One region of the Pseudomonas parafulva genome, then DNA from elsewhere that is predicted to be linked to it. Evidence: riboswitches for the same ligand, from Rfam matches in the RefSeq annotation. Region 1 holds a riboswitch; the other holds the start of a gene.

Region 1 (4,207 bases):
GGTAAGCCATGCTGGTATTTATGTAGGGGACGGGCGCTTCGTGCATGCGCCCCGCACCGGCGGTACGGTGCGGTTGGACTATCTGTCAAACAGCTACTGGGCCAAGGCCTACCTGCAGGCCAAGCGGGTCATCCCACAAGGGCACCTGGCCCAGAACCCCTGAGCCCGATCACCGAGCTTTGCTGACGCGCCAGATGGTATTGCCCACATCGTCAGCTACCAGCACGGCCCCGTGGCCATCCAGGGCAACCCCCACGGGGCGGCCCATGGCTTGGCCGCTTTCATTCAGGAACCCATCGAGCACGTCCATGGGCTTGCCCGACGGCTTTCCCGAGGCGTCGAAGGGTACGAATATCACCTTGTAGCCGCTGTGGGGCTTGCGGTTCCAGGACCCATGCTGGCCAATCAATGCACCTGCCCCAAAACGCGCCGGCAACACACCCGGCCCGGCGAAGGCCAACCCCAGTGAAGCGGTATGCGGCCCCACGGCGTAGTCGGGTACCTGTGCCTGGGCGACCTTGGCAGGGTCCTGGGGCTGCACGCGCTCATCCACGTGCTGGCCATAGTAGCTATAGGGCCAACCATAGAATCCACCTGCTTGTACCGAAGTGATGTAATCCGGTACCAGGTCGCTGCCGATTTCGTCACGTTCGTTGACTGCGGTCCAGAGCGCGCCACTGTGAGGCTCCCAGGCAAGCCCGTTGGGGTTGCGCAGGCCGGTGGCGAACAGGCGGTGCTTTCCGGTGCTGGGGTCGATCTCCCAGATCGCGGCGCGCCCCTGCTCCTGATCGAGGCCGTTTTCACCCACGTTGCTGTTCGAGCCCACGGTGACATAGAGGCGCCGTCCATCGGGGCTTGCGATGACATTCTTGGTCCAGTGGTGATTCAACGGGCCGGCTGGCAGTGAGGTGACCACCTCTGCCGGACCGGTTACTTGGCGTGCACCGGGCTGGTAGTGAAAACGCAGCAGTTTATCCGTATCGGCCACGTAAAAATCGGTGCCTACCAGCGCCATGCCAAAGGGTGAGTTCAGCCCGTCGGCAAAGGTATGGCGGATTTCCGCAACGCCGTCCTGGTCCGCGTCGCGCAACAGGGTAATGTGATCAGGGCTGGGCACGGCGGCCCCCGCGCGTGCCATGACCCGCTTCATGGCCCATCCGCGGATACCCTTGGCGTCTTCGGGTTTGGCAGGTGCGTTGGTTTCTGCCACCAGCACGTCGCCATTGGGCAGCACATAGAGCCAGCGCGGATGGTCGAGGTCACCGGCAAAGCGCGACACCTGCAACCCGGGTGCAGCCTGGGGCATGCGTCCGGCGGGCCAGCCGACGGCTGGCGCGATGTTCACGGTGGGTAGCAGGGTTTTGGCAGGGGAGGGCAGCTGCGGTGTGGGGCCGCTGCCGTCGGCCACCGTATAACGCGCCCTTTCGCCGCAGCCACTCAAACCCAGGCTTACAACAAGTACAACAGGCAGTGCCACGCGGTTCATGGTCGGCGTCCTCGGCAGGTTCTATTGATTCAGAGGGTAGGGAATGCCGCGGGTTCATTCGCACAGGCGGCAGGGGCTGCATCGGCGGCTCGGCGATCGCTGCTGTGCCGCCAGGCGAGCCGCGTCGATTGACGCTCCGGGTGCAACCCTCTAACCTTCGCGCGTGTTTCAGGTGCCCCGCCAGCCACGTCTGGCCAGGGTGAAACTGGGAAGTCGGTGAGCGCCCGCAGGGTGCGATTCCGGCGCTGCCCCCGCAACGGTAGGTGAGAGACGGCCGCGCAGGGCCACTGGGTACGATCCCCGGGAAGGCGCGCAGGTCAGGGCCAGTGGCCCGCTCATGAGCCCGGAGACCGGCCTGATACTGCCAACGGCATCACGGAGGGTGATGCGCGGTGCACTCTGGCTTTGGCCAATGCCCCTGCGCGCGCTCCGTTTGCCTGCCCATTCCCTGACACGGCGCTCGATCGTGGTGTCAGCCAGCGGAGAACTTCCCATGAGCGACGCCACCGAGCGCGACGAACGCCATCTGGCACGGATGCAGCGCAAGAAAGCGGTCATTGACGAGCGCATTGCCAACTCCCCTAACGAATGCGGCCTGCTGCTGGTGCTCACCGGCAATGGCAAGGGCAAGAGCAGCTCGGCCTTCGGCATGCTGGCCCGGGCCCTGGGCCACGGCATGCAGTGCGGCGTGGTGCAGTTCATCAAGGGCCGCAACAGCACCGGCGAAGAGCTGTTCTTCAGGCGCTTTCCCGAACAGGTGCGCTACCACGTGATGGGCGAGGGCTTCACGTGGGAGACGCAGGACCGCCAGCGTGACATTGCGGCGGCAGAAGCGGCGTGGGCCGTCTCCCGGCAACTGCTGCAGGATCCTGCGGTGCAGTTCGTGGTGCTCGACGAGCTCAACATCGCGCTCAAGCACGGCTACCTTGATCTGGACCAGGTGCTGTCGGACATCCAGGCCCGCCCTCCCATGCAGCACGTCATCGTCACCGGTCGCGCGGCCAAGCCTGAAATGGTCGAGCTGGCCGACACCGTGACCGAAATGGGTATGCTCAAGCACGCGTTCCAGGCCGGTATCCGTGCCCAGAAGGGCGTCGAGCTGTGAGCCAGGCCCGCCATTGCCCCGCCGTTCTGATTGCCGCACCGGCCTCTGGCCAAGGCAAGACCACGGTCACTGCCGCGCTGGCGCGCCTGCACCGGAATCTGGGCCGCAAGGTGCGGGTGTTCAAATGCGGGCCTGACTTTCTTGACCCCATGATTCTCGAACGTGCCAGCGGTGCACCCGTTCGCCAGCTCGACCTGTGGATGATCGGTGCCGAGGAGAGCCGCCGGCTGCTCTGGGAGGCGGCAGGTGAAGCCGACCTGATCCTCATCGAAGGGGTGATGGGGCTGTTCGACGGCACCCCTTCGAGTGCCGACCTGGCGCGTCACTTCGGTGTGCCGGTGCTGGCGGTGATTGATGGTACGGCCATGGCCCAGACCTTTGGCGCGCTGGCCCTGGGCCTGGCGCGTTATCAGCCGGACCTGCCGTTTGCCGGAGTGTTGGCCAACCGGGTGGGCAGCCTGCGTCATGCGCAACTGCTCGAAGGCAGCCTGACGGAGGGCCTGCGTTGGTATGGCGGCTTGTCCCGCGAGCGCGGCATCGAACTGCCCAGCCGTCACCTGGGGTTGGTGCAGGCCAGCGAGTTGAACGACCTGGACGCACGTCTGGACGCTGCTGCCCAAGCATTGGGCGCCAGCTGCGATGCCGCGTTGCCACCGGCCGTCACCTTCGAGCCGGCCGATCCGCTATCCGCCCAGGCTACCTTGGCGGGTGTACGTATCGGTGTAGCCCGCGACGAAGCCTTTGCCTTTCTCTATGGCGCCAACCTGGACCTGTTGCGCCGTCTAGGCGCACAGGTGCAGTTTTTCTCCCCCCTGCATGATGCGCAGCTGCCCGAAGTGGACAGCCTGTACCTGCCCGGCGGTTACCCCGAGTTGCACCACCATGCCCTGGCGCGCAATACCTCAATGTGCCAGGCCATCCGCGCCCATCACGCCCAAGGCAAGCCACTGCTGGCCGAATGCGGCGGCATGCTGTATCTGCTCGACGCGCTGACCGACGTGGCCGGGGACAGGGTCGAGTTGCTCGGGTTGCTGCCAGGTGAAGCGACCATGCAAAAGCGCCTGGCGGCCCTGGCCCTGCAAGCGGTCGAGCTGCCCGAGGGCACACTGCGCGGCCATACCTACCACCACTCCCTGACCAGCACTGCGCTCAAGCCGCTGGCACGTGGGTTGAGCCCCAACGGCGGGCGCGGCAACGAAGCCGTGTATCGGCTGGGCCGCTTGACCGCGTCCTACGTGCACTTCTACTTCCCCTCCAACCCGGAGGCGGCCGCAGCGCTGCTTTGCCCATGAGCGAGCATGCGTTCAGCGACCAGGAGCGTGCCGCGGTCTATCGCGCCATCGGCGAGCGGCGCGACATGCGCCATTTCGTTCAAGGCGAGGTGGCGCCGCAGGTCATGACACGGTTACTCAGCGCAGCCCACCAGGCACCGAGCGTGGGCTTGATGCAGCCATGGCGGTTCATCCGCATCACCGAGCGGGCCTTGCGTGGGCGCATCCAGGCACTGGTGGAGGCCGAGCGGGCGTTGACTGCACAGGCGCTGGGCGAGCGCTCGGACGAATTCATGAAGCTCAAGGTAGAGGGCATCAACGATTGCGCCGAACTGTGGGTCGCCG
Region 2 (4,207 bases), 1.2 Mb from region 1:
ATCATTTTCAGCAGTGTGCTCTTGCCGCTGCCATTGACGCCCGTCAGGGCACAACGTTGGCCCTGGCGCAGGCTGAGGTCGATGGGTACTTGTGTGCCATGCGGCAGGCGCAAGGCTTGCAGCAGTACCACCTGCCGCTGGACATTGGGCTCAAGCGTTGGCGTGTGCACGGTAATTTCGCAGGCTCTTTCGACCGCTTGCGCAGCGTCCCGCACCCTGTCGATCAGCTGTTGCCCGGCCGCCCGATGGCGTCGGCGCTGCTTGCCAAGCGTCGCCTGGCCGCCTTGCTGCTGGTGATCGAGCAGGATCTTGGCTTGGTTCACGCCCTTGGCCTTGCGCCCCGCCCGGGCCTGGGCTTTGTCCAGTGCCTGGCGTTGCTGTAGCTGGGCTCTGGCTTGCTGCTGCTGGGAGCGCTTGAGGTGTGCCAACTGCTGCACAGCTTGCGTGGTCTCGCAGCGCTTTCGTGCCTGATAGTGGCTGAAGTTGCCGCCATAGGCTTTCAGGCCCAGGCTTGACAGTTCGAGGATACAGTCCATGTGCTCGAGTAGAGAACGGTCATGGCTTATCACGAGCAAGCCGCGGTTCCAGGTTTGCATCATCGCCAGCCACTGCGTGCGACCGTGGTCGTCCAGGTGGTTGGTAGGTTCATCGAGTATGAGAAAGTCGGCCTCGCTCAACCAGGCGCCAATCAGCGCCACGCCCATGGCCTGCCCGCCGCTCAGGGTATGGACAGGGCGTTGCAGGTCCAGGTGGCCCAGGCCATGGCGGTGCAGCTGGGCGCGCAGGCGCTCGGGCGCATCCCAGCGCTCGCCGACGGTGTCGAAGTCAGCCGCCTCCACGCTGCCGAGTGCGATCCGTTCGAGCGCTGCGATCAAGGGCCCCATCTGGGCCAGATCGGCCACGGTCTTGCTGGTGTCGATCACCTGTTGATCGACAAGATGGACACGGCCCAAGCGCTGGCACGTGCCGCTGCTGGGTGAACGCCGGCCAGCGAGCAGTTGGCCAAGCAGGGTCTTGCCCACGCCGTTGCGGCCTACCAGGCCGGTCCGGGTAGTGTCGAAGGTCTGGGTGAGATCGGTGAACAGTGGCCTGCCATCTGGCAAGACCAGGGTGACGCTGTCCAGCGTCAGGATAGACGTAGTCGTCATGTGCAACTCCACAAATGCCGCGACATTTCCGGTGGCGACCGGAAAGTGAAGACTGGCCGTCAAGCAGACGGCGGCATCAATGGCGCATTGGACGAATACCTCATGAAGGGGAAGTGGGAAGGGTAGAGGAGGATGGTCAGCGCGTAAAGCGGGCAGGCGATGAAGAGAAAGGGTACTGCCTTGCACTTTATTCGTGGGTGGCGAGGGCGAGGGCGGGACGAAGGTCGCCGTCTGGCAGCAGTGCGGGTCCCCACAGCCTCGACAACGGTTGACCACCCGACAGCCACTGCGTAGCCTTGGCCGTTCGAGGTTCTCCGGCCAGGCCGGAGCTAAGACGGGAACGCGGTTCAAGCCGCGGCTGCCCCCGCAACTGTAGGCACCATTGATGGGTCGACACTGCCACTGCGCCAAGCGCGGGAAGGCGTCTTCCCCCAAGCCCGGTCCTGATGACCGTGCCTGGCGCAGGTGCAAGCCAGGAGACCTGCCTCGCAACGTTTTCGACTTTAAACCGGGCGGGGTGATCCGGTGGCGAACATGCCTGGCCTGTCTGGTCGGCGGCGCTCGTCCTGCATGCCCGCGCCATTCTGCCAAGGGCACTGCAACATGAAAACACTGGCCAAGCTCCCCGTTACCATCGTCACCGGCTTCCTGGGCTCGGGCAAGACTACCCTGTTGCGCCACATGCTCGACAACGCACAGGGTCGGCGCATCGCCGTGATCGTCAACGAATTCGGCGAGCTGGGCATTGATGGCGACATCCTCAAGCAGTGCAGCATCGGCTGCACCGAGGAAGAGGCCAATGGCCGGGTGTACGAACTGGCCAACGGTTGCCTGTGCTGCACCGTCCAGGAAGAGTTCTTCCCGGTGATGCGCGAACTGGTGGCGCGCCGCGGCGACCTGGACCATATCCTGATCGAAACCAGCGGCCTGGCGTTGCCCAAGCCGCTGGTACAAGCCTTCCAATGGCCTGAGATCCGCACCGCCTGCACCGTCGATGCGGTGATCACCGTGGTCGACAGCCCCGCCGTTGCCGCAGGCACTTTCGCCGCCTACCCGGACCAGGTCGACGCCCAGCGCAAGCTGGACCCGAACCTGGACCACGAGTCCCCCCTGCACGAGCTGTTCGCTGACCAACTGGCCAGCGCCGACCTGGTTGTGTTGAACAAAGCCGACCTGATCGATGCCGATGGCCTGGCCAAGGTGCGTGCCGAGGTCGCCGAAGAGCTGCCAGCGGCTGTCAAAGTCATCGAAGCCAGCAGTGGCAAGTTGCCGCTGGAGGTGTTGCTGGGCCTGGGCGCCGAGTCCGAGCAGCACATCGACGCCCGCCCGACCCACCACGATGCCCATCACGACGGCGATGACCATGACGACCATGACCATGATGCCTTCGATTCCATCTCCATCGACCTCCCCGAATCCGATGAGCGGGTGCTGATCGAGGCGCTCAACCAACTGGTGGTCGAGTACGGCATCCTGCGCGTCAAAGGCTTCGCCGCCATCGCTGGCAAGCCGATGCGCTTGCTCATCCAGGGGGTAGGTACGCGCTTCGACAAGCACTTCGACCGCGCCTGGCGCGCCGAAGAGCCGCGCGTCACGCGCCTGGTGCTGATCGGTCAGGACCTTGACCCCGCCCAGCTCGAAGCGCGTCTGCGCCACGCTCTGGGCGCCTGACCCATGCACCTGCTGCGGACCCAGCCCGGCGGCTTCGTGCCCGACGACAGCATTGCCGACCTCGGCCAGACGCCAGCCGAACTGGTCATCCTCTGCAGCGGGGATTCGCACCTGGCCTTGCTCGCCGACAGCGCCGAGCAGCTGCCCGGCGACTATCCCAGCTTGCGCCTGGCCAACCCCATGCAGGTGCAGAACCACGCTTCGGTCGACCTTTATGTCGATCAGGTCTTGCAGCACGCCAAGGTCATCCTGGTGTCGCTGCACGGCGGCGTGGGGTACTGGCGCTACGGTGTGGAACAGTTGGTTACGCTCGCCGAGCGCGGCGTGCACGTGATTCTGGTGCCCGGCGACGACCGTCCCGACCCGGAACTGACCGGGCTTGGGTCCGTGCAGGGGGCGCAAGCCGAGCAGTTGTGGCACTACCTTCGCCAGGGTGGCAAGGCCAACGCACTCAATCTGTTCTACTACCTTGCCAGTCAGTGGCTGGACCGTGACTATCCCTGGGCCGAGCCGCGGGCGTTGCTTCGCACGACGGTTTACCACCCTCAGGTGGGCAGTGGGGCGCTGGAGGACTGGTACCCGCACTGGCATGCCGATCATCCGGTGGCGCCGATACTGTTCTATCGCTCGCACCTGCAAGCAGCGAACACGGCTTTCATCGATGTGTTCTGCCAGCGCCTGCAGGCAGCAGGTTTGAACCCGTTGCCGATTGCGGTGGCCAGCCTGAAGGAAAGCGCCTGCCTGGAACAGGTCGAAGCATGGCTCGACATGGTCGGCGCCGAGGTTGTGCTCAACACCACGGGTTTCGCCCTGTCCAGCCCGGAGCGTCCTAACCTGCGCCCCCTAAGACGAGACATACCCGTGTTGCAGGCCATTTGCGCGCAGGACAACCAACCGGGTTGGGAGGCCAGCGAGCAGGGCCTCGGCGCACGTGACCTGGCCATGCACATCGTGCTACCGGAACTGGACGGCCGCATCATCACCCGGCCGGTCAGCTTCAAGGACATGGCCTGGCACAGCGAACGCAGCCAATCGGATGTGGTGTGCTACCGCGCCCACCCCGAGCGCATGGATTTTGTGGCCGAGCTGGCACGGCGCTGGGTGACCCTGGCGCGCCAGCCCAATGCGCACAAGCGCGTGGCGTTGATCCTGGCAAACTACCCCACGCGCGATGGGCGCATCGGCAATGGCGTGGGCCTGGACACGCCGGCTGCGGCGCTCAATATCTTGCGTGCGCTGCGCACTGAAGGCTATCCGGTCAGCGAGCTGCCCGAGAGCGGTACCCAGTTGATCCATCAATTGCTGGGCGGTGTGACCAACGACCTCGACCAGATCGACCAGCGGCCCTGTGCCCAGAGCATGAGCCTGGTCGATTACCAGGCGGCATT

Evidence for each region. Region 1 has a riboswitch for cobalamin ahead of cobO (cob(I)yrinic acid a,c-diamide adenosyltransferase). Riboswitches for the same ligand answer to the same signal wherever they lie in the genome.
Region 2: another riboswitch for cobalamin. It lies ahead of cobW (cobalamin biosynthesis protein CobW); the one in region 1 lies ahead of cobO (cob(I)yrinic acid a,c-diamide adenosyltransferase).

What each region holds. Positions count from the first base shown of each region.
Region 1 is NZ_CP019952.1:3,436,107-3,440,313, reverse strand. It holds gene B2J77_RS15430 (C40 family peptidase) at 1-163, shown strand, start outside; gene B2J77_RS15425 (PQQ-dependent sugar dehydrogenase) at 170-1,486, opposite strand; cobalamin riboswitch at 1,640-1,860, shown strand; gene cobO (cob(I)yrinic acid a,c-diamide adenosyltransferase) at 1,980-2,591, shown strand; gene B2J77_RS15415 (cobyrinate a,c-diamide synthase) at 2,588-3,883, shown strand; gene bluB (5,6-dimethylbenzimidazole synthase) at 3,874-4,207, shown strand, end outside.
Region 2 is NZ_CP019952.1:2,227,127-2,231,333, forward strand. It holds gene B2J77_RS10060 (ATP-binding cassette domain-containing protein) at 1-1,148, opposite strand, end outside; cobalamin riboswitch at 1,439-1,652, shown strand; gene cobW (cobalamin biosynthesis protein CobW) at 1,752-2,819, shown strand; gene cobN (cobaltochelatase subunit CobN) at 2,823-4,207, shown strand, end outside.